Regions from separate parts of the Micromonospora sp. LOL_025 genome, predicted to be linked through region 2. Evidence: riboswitches for the same ligand, from Rfam matches in the RefSeq annotation. Region 2 holds a riboswitch; the other holds the start of a gene.
The links. A riboswitch is a leader RNA that binds a small molecule or an ion and turns the genes downstream of it on or off. The one in region 2 is predicted to bind thiamine pyrophosphate.
Positions count from the first base shown of each region.

Region 1 (7,148 bases), on a different contig from region 2:
TCCGGGTACTCCATGAATGCGTCCTCATCGGACTCGTACCGATACACCATGTCGCCCAGAATAGGAGGCATTGTCCCTTTAGGTGCGAATAATCGGAAATTGCGGGTGGAGTCGTTTCGTCCCGTGCTGGGCACCCGCGCCGCCGCACCAGGCCCGCGCCGCCGCCATCCCTGCCGTTCATGGTCCGCGCCGCCGTGCCGGGGCCTACGCCGCCGTGCCCGGCCTGGTCGGCCCGGTCGGCCTGGTCGGGCCGCCGGGCCCGCGCCGGGGTGGCCGGCGGCGGTGCGAGAATTGCCGGCGTGACCGGCGAACACTACTTCACCGCTGAACCCACGACCGCCGCCAACCCGCGCGAGGTCGAGTTCTCCGTCGCCGGCCGCGACTACGCCCTGGCGTCCTCCGCCGGCGTCTTCTCCGCCGCCCGCCTCGACCCCGGCACGGCGGTGCTGCTGCGCAAGGCCGAGCTGCCGTCCGCCGAAACCACCGGCGCCCTGCTCGACCTCGGCTGCGGCTTCGGCCCGATCACCTGCGTGCTCGCCAGCTCCGCGCCGTCGGCGAGCGTGTGGGCCGTCGACGTCAACGAACGGGCCCGCGAACTCACCGCGGCCAACGCCGCGCGGGTCGGCGCGGCCGACCGGGTGCGCGTCGCCGCGCCGGACGACGTACCCGCCGACCTGACCTTCACCCAGCTCTGGTCCAACCCCCCGATCCACGTCGGCAAGGACGAACTGCACGGGATCCTGCTGCGCTGGCTGCCCCGGCTCGCCCCGGACGGCGTCGCCTGGCTGGTGGTGGCCCGCTATCTCGGCGGGGACTCGTTGCAGCGCTGGCTGGTCGAGCAGGGCTGGCAGGTGGGGCGCCACGCCAGCCAGAAGGGCTACCGGGTGCTGCGGGTCACCCGGTAAATGGTTGGGCCGCCCGGCCCCTGCTCGGGCAGGATGCCGACGTGGGATACGTGGACGTGGCAGCGGTCGGGCACATCCTTCCCGACGGTCGGGAGCTCTTCTCCGACGTGTCGTTCCGGGTCGGGGAGGGCGCCAAGGTGGCCCTGGTCGGGCCGAACGGCGCGGGCAAGACGACGTTGCTGCGGATGGTCGCCGGCGACCTGCCGGTGAAGACCGGCGCGATCGCGCGCTCCGGCGGGCTGGGCGTGATGCGCCAGTTCATCGGGATGATCGGCGACGAGTCCACGCTGGCCGACCTGGCCCTGTCGCTGGCCCCGCCCGCGCTGCGCGACGCCGGCCGCCGGCTGGTCGAGACCGAGGGGGCCATGCGCGCCGCCGAGGTCCGCGGCAAGTACAGCACCGCCGCCGGCAAGGCCCAGCTGGCGTACGCGGACGCGCTCGCGGCCTGGGGCGAGATCGGCGGATACGACGCCGAGGTGCTCTTCGACACGGTCGCCACCATCGTGCTCGGCCTGCCCTGGGAGAGCGCCCGGGAACGGCCCGTCCGGACGCTCTCCGGCGGTCAGCAGAAGCGCTTCGCCCTCGAACTGCTGCTGCGCGGCCCCGACGAGGTGCTGCTCCTCGACGAGCCGGACAACTTCCTCGACGTGCCCGGCAAGCGCTGGCTGGAGGGGCGGCTGCGCGAGTCGACCAAGTCGGTGCTCTACGTCTCGCACGACCGGGAGCTGCTCGCCCACACCGCCGACCGGGTGGTCGCCGTGGAGGGCGGCAGCGCCTGGGTGCACCCGGGCGGCTTCGCGAGCTGGCACTCCGCGCGGGTGGCCCGGCACGCCCGCCTCGACGAGCTGCGCAAGCGGTGGGACGAGGAGCACCAGAAGCTGCGCGAGCTGATGCTGATGTACAAGCAGAAGGCCGCGTACAACGACGGGCTGGCGTCGCGCTACCAGGCCGCGCAGACCCGGTTGCGCAAGTTCGAGGAGGCCGGGCCGCCGCCCGTACCGCCGAAGGACCAGGACATCCGGATGCAGCTCACCGGCGGGCGGACCGGCAAGCGCGCGGTGATCTGCGAGCAGCTGGAGCTCGACGGCCTGACCTTCCCGTTCGACCTGGAGATCTGGTACGGCGACCGGGTCGCGGTGCTCGGGGCCAACGGGACGGGCAAGTCGCACTTCCTGCGGCTGCTCGCCCGGGGCGGCACCGACCCCGACCCGGCGAACGGTCCGGTCGACGGCGCCGCCGCGCTCGCGCCGGTGGTGCACGACGGGGTGGCCCGGCTCGGCGCCCGCGTACGCCCCGGGCACTTCTCGCAGACCCACGACCGGCCGGAGCTGATGACGAAGACCCTCGTCGAGATCCTCTGGCGGGGCGACGAGCACCGGACCGGCATGGACCGGCACGCCGCGATGGCGGCGCTGAGCCGGTACGAGCTGGCGGGGCAGGGCGACCAGCGCTTCGGCACCCTCTCCGGCGGTCAGCAGGCGCGCTTCCTGGTGCTGCTGCTGGAGCTGTCCGGCGCGACGCTGCTGCTGCTCGACGAGCCCACCGACAACCTCGACCTGGCCTCGGCGGAGGCGCTGGAGGCCGGGCTGACGGCGTTCGAGGGGACCGTGGTGGCGGTGACCCACGACCGCTGGTTCACCCGCTCCTTCGACCGGTTCGTGCTCTTCCGGGGTGACAACGAGGTGGTGGAGACTCCGGAACCGGTCTGGGACGTGGCGTGATCCCCGCCGACTTCGCCCGGCGGGCGCAGGCGCTGCTCGGCGCGGTCGGGCACACGCCGGACGAGCTGGCCGGCACGCTCGCCGCCGCCCGCCGGCTCGTCGCCGACGTGCTCGACTGACGGTCCGTGACGTACGCCGAACGGGCTCCGCCGTCGGTGCGCGTGGGTCCTGCGTGGGCGGCGTGGTCCGAGGGTGCGTGGGTCGTGCGTGGGCCTCGCGGCCCGTGGGGCCTGGTTCGGCTTCCGGGTCCGTGCGTGTGGTGGGCTCCGTGGTCCACGGCGTGGCCCGGCCGGGCGGCATAGGGTGGATCTCGTGACTGAGATGACCTACCGCCGGTTGGGCGACTCCGGGCTCGTGGTGTCCGTGGTCGGCATCGGCTGCAACAACTTCGGCCGCAAGCTCGACCTCGACGGCACCCGGGCGGTGGTCGACGCCGCGCTCGACGCCGGGATCAACTTCTTCGACACCGCCGACATCTACGGGGAGCCGCAGGGCGGCTCCGAGGAGCTGCTGGGCCAGGCGCTCAAGGGCCGGCGCGACGACGTCGTGGTGGCCACCAAGTTCGGCATGGACATGAACGGCATGAACGGCCCCGACTTCGGCGCCCGGGGCGCCCGTCGCTACGTCGCCCGGGCGGTGGAGGCGTCGCTGCGCCGGCTCGGCACCGACCACATCGACCTGTACCAGATGCACGAGCCCGACCCGGGCACCCCGATCGACGAGACGCTCGCCGCGCTCGACGACCTGGTCCGCGCCGGCAAGGTCCGCTACCTGGGCAACTCCAACTTCGCCGGCTGGCAGATCGCCGACGCGGACTGGGTGGCCTCGTCGAACGGCCGGTCCCGGTTCATCAGCGCACAGAACCACTACAGCCTGCTGGAGCGCGGCGTCGAGGCCGAGGTGGTGCCGGCGTGCGAGCGCTTCGGCCTCGGGCTGCTGCCGTTCTTCCCGCTGGCCAACGGGCTGCTCACCGGCAAGTACAAGCGCAACGAGGCCCCGCCGGCCGGCAGCCGCCTCGCCGGTGGCGGCCGGTACGCCCAGCGACTCGCCGCCGCCGACTGGGACACCATCGAGGCGATCGAGGCGTACGCCGCCGAGCGGGGGCTGTCGATGCTCCAGGTGGCGATCGGCGGGCTGGCCGCCCAGCCCGCGGTGACCTCGGTGATCGCCGGCGCCACCACACCCGAGCAGGTACGCGCCAACGCGGAGGCGGGCACCTGGCAGCCCACCGACGAGGACCTCGAAGCCCTGCGCGCCGTCCTCTGAGCCACGTCGACACCACCCCCGGCAGGCACCGGGGGTGGTGCGCTGTGCGCGGCACCCCAACCCGCGCTGGGGCGAGGCTCGGTGGAACGCCATGGGTGTCACCCGGCACCGGAAACACCCACCACGTTCCACCCGACTGTCGGGTCGCCTCGTGCCCGGCATGTGGCCGCTGTGCGCGGCGGCCGGTCGTGGCGTGTGCCGGGTGGTCGCTGGGTGGAACATCACGGGTGTCAGCGGACGGCGGAGACACCCGTGCTGTTCCACCGAGGGCGGTGGTCGGGTCAGATGGAGGGGTGGCGTTCGCGGAGGGCCTGGGTGACCAGGGCGACGGTGCGGGTGGGGTGCCGGAGCACGTCGTCGGCGGTGAAGCGCAGGACGATCCAGCCGGCCGCCCGCAGCGCGTTCAGCCGGGCGACGTCCTGGCGGAAGTGGGCACGCTCGCGGTGGTGGTCGCCGTCGTACTCGACCGCGACGCGCAGGGCGGGCCAGGCCAGGTCCACCCGGCCGACGAACCGCCCGTCGGCCTTGCGAACGTCGTGCTGGGCCACCGCCGGTGGCAACCCCGCGTCGAGCAGGAGTAGCCGGAGGCGGGTCTCCATGGGTGACTCGGCCAGCGGCTCCGCCAGCGTCAGGACCTCCCGCAGCAGGGGCAGGCCGGGCCAGCCGGACCGCGCGTCGGCGTACGCGCGCAACGCGGCGAGTTTCACCGCCCGGCGGTGCAGCAGTACCCGGGCGGCGGAGGGCATCCGGACAGCATCGCGTGACGGGACGGTCACGCGCCGCCCCGTCCGTCGGGTTCGGGCGGTCGGTGTGAAATCCGCAGCTCGACCTTGGCGGATCCGGCGATCCGTCGTACGGTGACACCCGCAAGTGACCCACGGGAGCCCGGTACACCGGGCTGAGAGGGGGGCTGTGAGCCCCCGACCGTCGAACCTGATCCGGGTAATGCCGGCGCAGGGAGGAGTGTTGCCGTGCCGTCCCTCGGGCGACTGCATCTCATCACCGACACCCGACCCGGGCGGGATCCGGTCGCCGTGCTGCGGGCCGCCCTCCCGGTGGCCCGCGCGGAACTGGTCGTGCAGGTCCGCGTGACCGACGACGCCACGGACCGGGAGGCGTACGACCTGGCCCGACGGGTGGTCGCGCTCTGCGCCCGGTACGACGCCACCTGCCTGGTGAACGACCGGCTGCACGTGGCGCTGGCCGTGGGCGCCGCCGGTGGGCACGTCGGCGCGGACGACCTGCCGGTCGGGGCGGCCCGCCGGGTGCTCGGCGCGACCGCCGTGCTCGGCGCCACCGCCCGCGAGCCGGGGACGGCCGCCGAGGCGGTCGCCGCCGGGGCCAGCTACCTGGGCGTGGGCCCCTGCCACGCCACCGGCACCAAGACGGGGCTGCCGGCGCCGATCGGCCCGGCCGGGGTACGCGCCGTCGCCGACGCCGTGGACGTGCCGGTCGTCGCGATCGGCGGGGTGACCGCCGCGAGGGTGCCCGCGCTGCTGGCCGCCGGGGCGTACGGGGTGGCGGTGGTGGGGGCCCTCTCCGGGGCGGCGGATCCGGCCCGGGCGACGGCGGAGCTGCTGGGAGCGCTGGGGTGCTGAACCGACCGGACGTCGCCGTGGTGGGGGCGGGACCGGTCGGGCTGGCGATCGCCTGGCGCTGCGCGCAGCGCGGACTACGCGTCGTCGTGCACGACCCCGCCCCCGGATCCGGCGCGTCCCACGTCGCCGCCGGCATGCTCGCCCCGGTCGCCGAGGCGTACTTCGGCGAGCACGAGCTGACCGGGCTGCTGACCGCCTCCGCCGCCCGCTGGCCGGCCTTCGCCGCCGAGCTGACCGCCGCCACCGGCGTGGACGTCGGCTACCGGACCGAGGGCACGCTGATGGTCGGGCTCACCGCCGACGACCTGGCCGAGGCGCGCCGGCTCTGGGCGTACCAGCAGGGGATCGGGCTGCCGGTGACGCCGCTGCGCCCGTCGGCGCTGCGGGACCGCGAGCCGGCGCTGGCGCCCCGGGTGCGCGGCGGCGCGCTCGCGGCCACCGACCACCAGGTCGACCCGCGCCGGTTGGTGCCGGCCCTGCGCACGGCCGCCGAGCGGGCCGGTGCCGCGCTGGTCCCCGCCGCCGTGCGCTCCCTGTCCGACGTGGACGCCCGCGTCACGGTGGTCGCGGCCGGCTGCGGCGCGGCGGCCCTGGCGGGGCTGCCGGTGCGGCCGGTGAAGGGGCAGGTGGTCCGGCTCCGCGCGCCCGGCGGCGGGGCGCCGGGCTTCCGGCACGTCATCCGGGGGTACGCCGACGGCGAGCACGTCTACCTCGTGCCCCGCGACGGCGGGGAGGTGGTGGTGGGCGCGACCGTCGAGGAGCGCTCCGACACCGACGTGTCCGCCGGGGCGGTGCTGCGCCTGCTGCGCGCCGCCGTCGACCTGCTGCCCGAGCTGGCCGAGTACGACCTGGTCGAGACCCTCGCCGGCCTGCGCCCCGGCACCCCCGACAACGCCCCGATCCTCGGCCCCCTGCCCGGCCGGCCCGGCGTGCTCGCCGCCACCGGGCACCACCGGCACGGCATCGTGCTCACCCCGGTCACCGCCGACCTGATCGCCGAGCTGGTCGTCACGGGTGCCACGGACCCGTTGCTCGCCCCCTTCACCCCGGCCCGGTTCGGTCACGACTTGTCCGCACGCGAGGAGGAACACACGTGGAACTGACGGTGAACGGCGCCGGGCGCAGCCTGCCCGGCGGCTCGACCGTGGCGGACCTGGTCCGCGCGGTCACCGACCAGCAGCGCGGCCTCGCCGTCGCGGTCAACGGGGAGGTGGTGCCGCGTACGGGCTGGCCGGCGACCGTGCTGCGCGACGGCGACCGCGTCGAGGTGCTCAGCGCCGCCCAGGGCGGGTGACGCGGTGAGCTTCGACCTGGGTGGCGTGAGCTTCACGTCCCGGCTGATCCTCGGCACCGGCGGCGCGGCCAACCTACGCGTGCTGGAGGACGCCATCCGCGCCTCCGGCACCGGACTGGTCACCCTGGCCCTGCGCCGCGTCGACACCGCCCCCGGCACCGCCGGTGGGCTGCTGGACCTGCTGGACCGCTGCGGCGTACGGCTGCTGCCGAACACCGCCGGCTGCTACACGGCGGGCGAGGCGGTGAAGGTGGCGCACCTGGCCCGGGAGGCGTTCGGCACCGACTGGGTGAAGCTGGAGGTGATCGGCGACGAGCGCACGCTGCTGCCCGACGGGGTGGAGCTGCTGCGCGCCGCCGAGGAA
Region 1 is NZ_JBHMIR010000020.1:1,171-8,318, reverse strand. Features, by position in the region: gene ACFHW0_RS22075 (hypothetical protein) at 1-14, opposite strand, end outside; gene ACFHW0_RS22070 (class I SAM-dependent methyltransferase) at 300-905, shown strand; gene ACFHW0_RS22065 (ABC-F family ATP-binding cassette domain-containing protein) at 947-2,626, shown strand; gene ACFHW0_RS22060 (hypothetical protein) at 2,623-2,745, shown strand; gene ACFHW0_RS22055 (aldo/keto reductase) at 2,930-3,892, shown strand; gene ACFHW0_RS22050 (endonuclease domain-containing protein) at 4,174-4,638, opposite strand; TPP riboswitch at 4,761-4,869, shown strand; gene thiE (thiamine phosphate synthase) at 4,864-5,490, shown strand; gene thiO (glycine oxidase ThiO) at 5,484-6,593, shown strand; gene thiS (sulfur carrier protein ThiS) at 6,584-6,784, shown strand; gene ACFHW0_RS22030 (thiazole synthase) at 6,789-7,148, shown strand, end outside.
Region 1: it holds a riboswitch for thiamine pyrophosphate, as region 2 does, so the genes downstream of both, thiE (thiamine phosphate synthase) here and ACFHW0_RS24390 (ECF transporter S component) in region 2, are expected to answer to the same signal.

Region 2 (7,148 bases):
GGGGCCACCGGGTCCAGGGTGGCGATCAGGATGAACGAGAACACCAGCGCCGCGGCGAGCTTGGCCACCGGGTTGCGCCGGGCCAGCAACGCCTCCGGCGCGGCGACCGGCTCGAAACTGATCACGCCCGCTCCTGGGTGAGGTGGCGGTCTGGGTGGGTGACCGGTGCGGCGGTCCCGTTGCTGGTCACGGGCGTTCCAGGGTGAGGCGGCGATCTGCCAGGGCGGCGACGAACTCCGAGTCGTGGGTGACGGCGACCAGGCCGTGACCGGCGTCGCGCAGCTCGGCGAGGAGGTCCACCAGCTCCAGCCAGGTGCGCCGGTCCTGGCCGAAGGTCGGTTCGTCGCAGACGAGCAGGCGGGGCGCGGTGGCCAGGGCGGTCGCCACGCTCAGCCGCCGTGCCTCCCCGCCGGAGAGGGTGTACGGGTTGGCCGCCGCGAGCTTCGTCAACCGCAGCCGGGACAGCAGGCCGTCGACCGTGGACCGGACCGTCGCCTCGGGCTGGCCGGTGCGGCGCGGGCCGAGCGCCAGCTCGTCGAACACGGTGTTGGTGACGAACTGGTGCTCCGGGTCCTGGAAGACCGAGCCGATCCGGCGGGCCAGTGCCGGGGCGCGCCAGCGGTGCGGGGGCGTGTGGGCGTCGCCACCGGCCAGTGCCGTGGTCGCCGCGACCCGGCCGACCCCGGGCTTGAGCAGGCCCCCGAGCAGCAGCGCGAGGGTCGACTTGCCGGCCCCGTTGGGCCCGAGGACGGCGAGCGCCTCGCCGGCGTGTACCGCCAGGTCGACGGCGGCCAGCCGGGGCGGCAGGGCGAGCCGGTCGGCGGTGAGCAGCACGTCGCCGGCCGGCGTGGTCGCGTGGCGGGGCGGTACCGGGCGCCCGGGCACCCAGACGCCCTCGTCGGCGAGCGCGTCGCCGTGCGTACCGAAGACGGCCTCGGGCGTGCCGTCGGCGCGGACGCCGCCGCCGGGTTCGAGCACGACCACCCGGTCGACCAGGGGCAGTGCCTCGGCGACCCGGTGCTCGACCAGGATCAGTGTGGTGTCGGCGTCCAGCGCGCCGGCCACCGCCGCCCGGATCAGCGCCGCGCCGGTCGGGTCGAGGTTGGCGGTCGGCTCGTCGAGCAGCAGCAACCCGGGGCGCAGGGCCAGCACCCCGGCCAGGGCGAGCCGCTGCTGCTCGCCGCCGGAGAGCGCGGCGGTGGGGCGGTCCCGGGGGTACGGGAAGCCGACCCGGGTCAGCGCCTCGTCGACGCGGGGCCAGATCTCCCCGGCCGGGGTGCCGCGGTTCTCCAGCCCGAACGCCACGTCGTCACCGCTGCGGGCCATCACGAGCTGGGTCTGCGGGTCCTGGAAGACGATGCCCACCCGCTCCCGGCCCTTGCGGGGGTCGAGCCCGTCGATCTCGACGGTGCCCTCCTGCTCACCCGAGTCCTCGGGCAGCAGCCCGGCCAGCGCGGCGAGCAGGGTGCTCTTGCCGGCCCCCGAGGGGCCCAGCAGCAGCACCCGCTCGCCGACCTCGACGCGCAGGTCGACCCCCCGCACGGCCCACGCCCGCCGCCCGGCGTGCCGCCACCCGAACCCCCGCAGCGTCACCGCCCCCACCGCAACCCCTCCCTCCCGGCCCGCCCGCGGGCGTCGATCATGAGGTTGGCGGCAGCCACGGAGATCCACATCACCGTCAACCTCATGATCAACCTCGATCTCGGTGGTGGGAGGGGGAGCGGGGTCAGACGGGGGTGCGGTCGCGGGCGGCGGGGAAGCGGTCCAGGGCGCCCGTGGTGGCCAGGGCGCGGGTGAGGGCCCAGCCGCCGGCGCCGGCGACGACGGTGGCGCTGACGATGGTGAGCAGGGCGTACGGGATCCGGTAGCTGCCCAGGGCGTACTCGCTGTTCCAGACGAAGAAGTCGAACAGGGCGGCGCCGAGGCCGGTCAGCGCGCCGGCGATCAGCGCGGTGGGCAGCCGGAACGAGCGGTACCGGAACGCGGCGAAGGCCAGCTCGGCGCCGAGCCCCTGGATCAGGCCCTGCACGATGGTGACACCGCCCCACTCCGAGCCGAGCAGCGCGGAGACCGTCGCCGCCACCGCCTCGCAGAAGAGCGCCGCGCCGGGCTTGCGGATCACCAGGCCGCCGAGGACGGCCGGGACCAGCCAGACGCCGTACATGATCGCCTGGCCGGCGGGGAAGAACGCGAACGCCGGGTCGACGGCCCGCCACAGCAGGCCCCAGGCCCAGAAGATGACGCCGAAGGCCACCGCGATCACGGCGGCGACGACGACGTCGACGGTACGCCACCGGGTGGCGGTGTTGTTGTCTCGCATGATTGCTCCCAGTCCCGAACGAGAACCAGGAGAAGACGCACGCCGCGCCCGGAACGTGCCGGACGTCGACGCGGCTGGAGGTCGACCGAACTCCCTGCGCTGGCATTACCCAGATCAGGTTCGAGGGTCTGCGGGCGGTGCCCGCACTCTCAGCGCTGTGCGCTCCCCTGTCGGATGTGAAGTTGTGGCCCGACGCTAACACCTTTGAAGATCATCGGGCAAAGTGATCTCTGCGCAGCTCACCAGCGCGTTCGATCGACGCCCCGATCCCGGCCCGGTACTCTCGGGCGGCCACTGGGAATCCGGCAGAGAGACACGTACGTGACATCCGAGGCTGACCGCCGCGCGCCGGACGGGCCGCACCCCGGCGCGGTGGACGGGGCCGCCCCGGGCGTACGCGAGGAGACGCCGGCGGCCCCTCGCGACCCGGACCGGCGGGTCGGGTCGGTGGAGGTCCTCGCCGGCCTGCTGATCCTGCTGGTCGTCTTCCGCGAGCCGCTCGCCCGCGCCCTCTCCGCGCCCCGGTTGCAGACCTGGACCACCGTCTTCGTCTCGGTCATGGTGCAGGCGGTGCCGTTCCTGGTCTTCGGGGTGCTGCTCTCCGCGGTGATCGCCGTCTTCGTGCCCCGGTCGTTCTGGGCCCGGGCGCTGCCGCGTCATCCCGCGCTCGCGGTGCCGGTGGCCAGCGCGGCCGGCGTGGTGCTGCCCGGCTGCGAGTGCGGGGCGGTGCCGATCGCCGGGTCGCTGATCCGGCGTGGGGTCACCCCGGCGGCCGCACTGGCGTTCCTGCTCGCCGCCCCGGCGATCAACCCGATCGTGCTCACCGCCACCGCGGTGGCCTTCCCCGACGACCCGGCGATGGTCCTCGGCCGGGCCGTCGCGAGCCTGGTCGTCGCGATGGTCATGGGCTGGCTGTGGCTGCGCCTCGGCCGGGCCGACTGGATCCGGCTGCCGCGCCGGCCGGAGCTGGACGACGGCCCGCGCGGGCGGGCGTTCTGGGGGGCGGTCCGGCACGACGTCACGCACGCCGGCGGGTTCCTGGTGATCGGCGCGGCGGCCGCCGCCACGATCAACGTCGTGGTGCCGGAGCGCTGGTTGCAGACCCTCGCCGACGAGCCGGTGCTCTCGGTGCTCGCTCTGGCCGCACTCGCGGTGCTGCTCTCCCTCTGCTCCGAGGCGGACGCCTTCGTCGCCGCCTCGCTGTCACAGTTCTCGCTGACCTCCCGACTGGTCTTCCTGGTGGTGGGGCCGATGGTCGACCTCAAGCTCATCTCGATGCAGGCCGGGGTCTTCGGCCGGCGGTTCGCGCTGCGGTTCGCCCCGACCACCTTCGCGGTGGCCGTGGCGGTGGCCGTCGCGACCGGGGCGGTGCTGCTGTGAACCGGCAGGCGCAGGCGGTCGTCCTGCTGCTGCTCGGGGGCGCGGTGGTCCGGGCCAGCCTCACCGACCTGCACCTGCGCTACGTCAAGGAGGGGCTGCGGCCCTTCCTGATCGCCGCCGGCCTGCTGCTGGTGGCCGCCGCGGTCATGACCCTCTTCTACGAGCTGCGCCCGCTCCTGCGGCGCACGCCCGCCGCCCGCCACGGCGGCCACGACGCGCCGGGCGACCACGGCGGGCACGACGGCGACGGCGGGCACGACGGGCACGGCCACCACGAGCCGCGGGTCGGCTGGCTGCTGATCCTGCCCGTGCTGGGCCTGCTCCTGGTCGCCCCGCCGGCCCTGGGCTCGTACGCGGCCGGGCAGGCCGGCACCGCCGTCACCACCCGGCAGCAGCCGTCCGACTACCCGCCGCTGCCCGACGGCGACCCCGTGCGGGTGGCCGTGCTCGACTACGCCTCCCGGGCCCTGTTCGACCGGGGCGCCTCGATCGGCGGGCGCCGGGTCCAGCTGACCGGCTTCGTCACCACCGGCCCCGACGGCCGGCCGCTGCTGGCCCGGATGGTGCTCTCCTGCTGTGCCGCCGACGGGCGGCCGGTCAAGCTGGGGCTGACCGGCGCGGCCCCCGACGGGCTCGCCGACGACACCTGGATCGAGGTGACCGGCCGCTACAGCGACCGCATCGCCCGCGACCCGGTCAACGACGCCGAGATTCCCTACCTGGACGTGGAGTCCTGGCGGCAGGTGCCCGTCCCCCGGCAACAGTACGAGTGACCCGGGGCCCGGCAGTCCCGGGCGGCCGGGTGCGGCGCTGGGTAGGCTCACGATCATGCGGATCGAGGCCCGGGGGTTCACGTTCGACGTCCGCGTCGGCGGACCGGAGGGCGGCACGCCCGTCCTGCTGCTGCACGGCTTCCCCCAGCACGGCGGGGAGTTCGACGACGTGGTGCCCGCGCTGCACGCCGCCGGCCTGCGCACGTACGCGCCGGACCAGCGCGGCTACTCGCCGGGCGCGCGGCCCGAGGCGGTCGAGGCGTACCGGCTGCCGGAACTGGTCGCCGACGCGGTGGGCCTGCTCGACGCGCTGGGCGTCGACGCGGCGCACCTGGTGGGGCACGACTGGGGCGCGATCGTGGCCTGGGCCGTCGCGGCCCACCACCCCGGCCGGGTGCGTACGCTGATCGCGGTCTCCGTGCCGCACCCCGGCGCCATGGCGTGGGCGCTGGCCGAGGACGCGGGGCAGAAGGCGCGCTCGGCGTACATGACGGTGTTCCGCAAGCCGGGCACGGCGGAGAAGGCGCTGCTGGCGCTGAACGCGACCGGGCTGCGCCGGATGCTGCACGGGGTCGGCGGCGACGCGCGGGTGGCCGCGTACGCGGACCCGATGCGCGAGCCGGGCGCGCTGACCGCCGCCCTGAACTGGTACCGCGCGATGTCCCGCCGGGACCTGGCCGCCACCGGGCCGGTGACGGTGCCGACCACGTTCGTGTGGAGCGGTCGCGACATCGCGATCGGCCGGACCGCCGCCGAGGCGTGCGCCGAGCACGTGACCGGGGACTACCGCTTCGTCGAGCTGCCCCGGGTGAGCCACTGGATCCCCGACGAGGCGCCCGCCCCGCTGGTCGAGGCGATCCTGGCCCGGGTGCACGACCCGGTCTGACCTTCCCCGCGACGCCGGCCGGCGGACGCCGGCCCACCCCTGACGGAGGTACGACATGGACCGAGCAGACACGACCGTGAAGGCCGAGGACTTCCTGGCCGTGGTGACCGACACGATGAACCGGGTGGCCGAGAGCCAGCGCGAGGCGGTGGGGCGGGCCGCCGACCTGATCGCCGAGGCGGTACGCGCCGACGGCGTGGTCCACGCGTTCGGCACCGGCCACTCCGAGGCGCTGGCCATGGAGATCGCCGGGCGGGCCGGCGGGCTGGTCCCCACGAACCGGATCGCCCTGCGGGACGTGGTGCTCCGTGGCGGCGCCCCGGCGGACGTGCTCGGGCCGCTGCTGGAGCGCGACCCGGCGGTGGCGCACCGCCTCTACGAGCTGGCCCCGATCGGCCCCCGGGACGTCTTCGTGCTCGCCTCCAACTCGGGCGTGAACGGCGCGATGGTGGAGTTCGCGTCGCTGGTCAGGGAGAAGGGTCACGGGCTGATCGCGGTCACCTCGGCGCAGCACTCCGGGCAGATGACCTCGCGCCACCCGTCGGGGCGCAAGCTCGCCGACTTCGCCGACGTGGTGCTCGACAACGGCGCCCCGTACGGCGACGCGACGCTGCCGCTGCCCGGCGGCGGGGCGGTCGGCGCGGTCTCGTCGATCACCGCGGCGCTGCTGGCGCAGCAGATCACGATCGAGGTGGTGGCCCGGCTGCTGGCGGCGGGGGAGCGTCCCCCGGTCTACCTGTCGGCCAACATCGCCGGGGGCGACGAGCACAACAACGCCCTGGAGGCCCGGTACGCCGGCCGGATCCGGCGCGGCTCCTGACCGGACGGGACCGGCGCCCCGGGCAGTGACGTGAGTCGGTTTCGCGCGTCGGCCGGTGGGGCATCAGCGATGCTGCCGCCGGCCACCCCCGCCGGCAGTACCGTCTGACCGGAGGTAGCGCGTGTCCAAGGAAACCGAGAAGCAGCGCTGGCAGCGCAACTTCGCCGACCTGCTCCAGGAGCTCCGGGTCGCCCAGACCGGCGTGCAGATCCTCTTCGCCTTCCTGCTCACCCTGCCGTTCAGCAACGGCTTCACCCGTACGAGTGGCTTCCAGAAGGACGTCTACATCGTCGCGCTGCTGTCGGCGGCCGCGGCCACCGCGATGATCATCTCTCCGGTGGCGTTCCACCGCGCGCTGTTCCGGCAGGGTCGCAAGCCGGAGCTGGTCCGGTTCGCCCACCGGATGGCCAGCGGCGGGCTCGCCTTCATGCTGATCTCGATGGTCAGCGCGGTGCTGCTGATCACCGACTTCGTGCTGGACCGGAGCATCGCCCTGGTGCTCAGCGGCCTCATCGGCCTCTGGTTCCTCACCTTCTGGGTGTTCCTGCCGTTCTCCCGGCGGAACTGGGGCGAGGACGACACCGACGACGACGAGGACGAGCCGCGGTCCCTCAGCGACTGACCGAGGTCGACGCAGCTCGATATTTACCGATCGCTACCCCTGGGTAACACCCGGGGGTAGCGTGCTGTTCGTCGAGCACGTTGACGCATCCGGACCGAGGTTCGAGGGGGCCGCCGTGACCACGACAGAGAACAGCCGACCCGCGCCCGACGGATCAGGCGCCGACCGGTCGACGCCGGCCACCGCCGACGACCCGCCGGCGGCCGGCGCGGCCGGGCCCCTGCCGACGGAGGCCGGCCGGGTCTCCGAGAAGGAGGCCCGACAGGTCGCCGAGGCGGCCCGGGAGTCCTCCTGGGACCGTCCCAGCTTCGGCAAGGAACTCTTCCTCGGCCGGTTCCGGCTCGACC
Region 2 is NZ_JBHMIR010000024.1:80,594-87,741, forward strand. Features, by position in the region: gene ACFHW0_RS24380 (energy-coupling factor transporter transmembrane component T family protein) at 1-125, opposite strand, end outside; partial or broken gene ACFHW0_RS24385 (ABC transporter ATP-binding protein) at 190-1,602, opposite strand; gene ACFHW0_RS24390 (ECF transporter S component) at 1,727-2,320, opposite strand; TPP riboswitch at 2,394-2,499, opposite strand; gene ACFHW0_RS24395 (permease) at 2,693-3,700, shown strand; gene ACFHW0_RS24400 (TIGR03943 family putative permease subunit) at 3,697-4,473, shown strand; gene ACFHW0_RS24405 (alpha/beta fold hydrolase) at 4,529-5,359, shown strand; gene ACFHW0_RS24410 (sugar isomerase domain-containing protein) at 5,415-6,179, shown strand; gene ACFHW0_RS24415 (DUF6328 family protein) at 6,301-6,801, shown strand; gene ACFHW0_RS24420 (acyl-CoA dehydrogenase family protein) at 6,917-7,148, shown strand, end outside.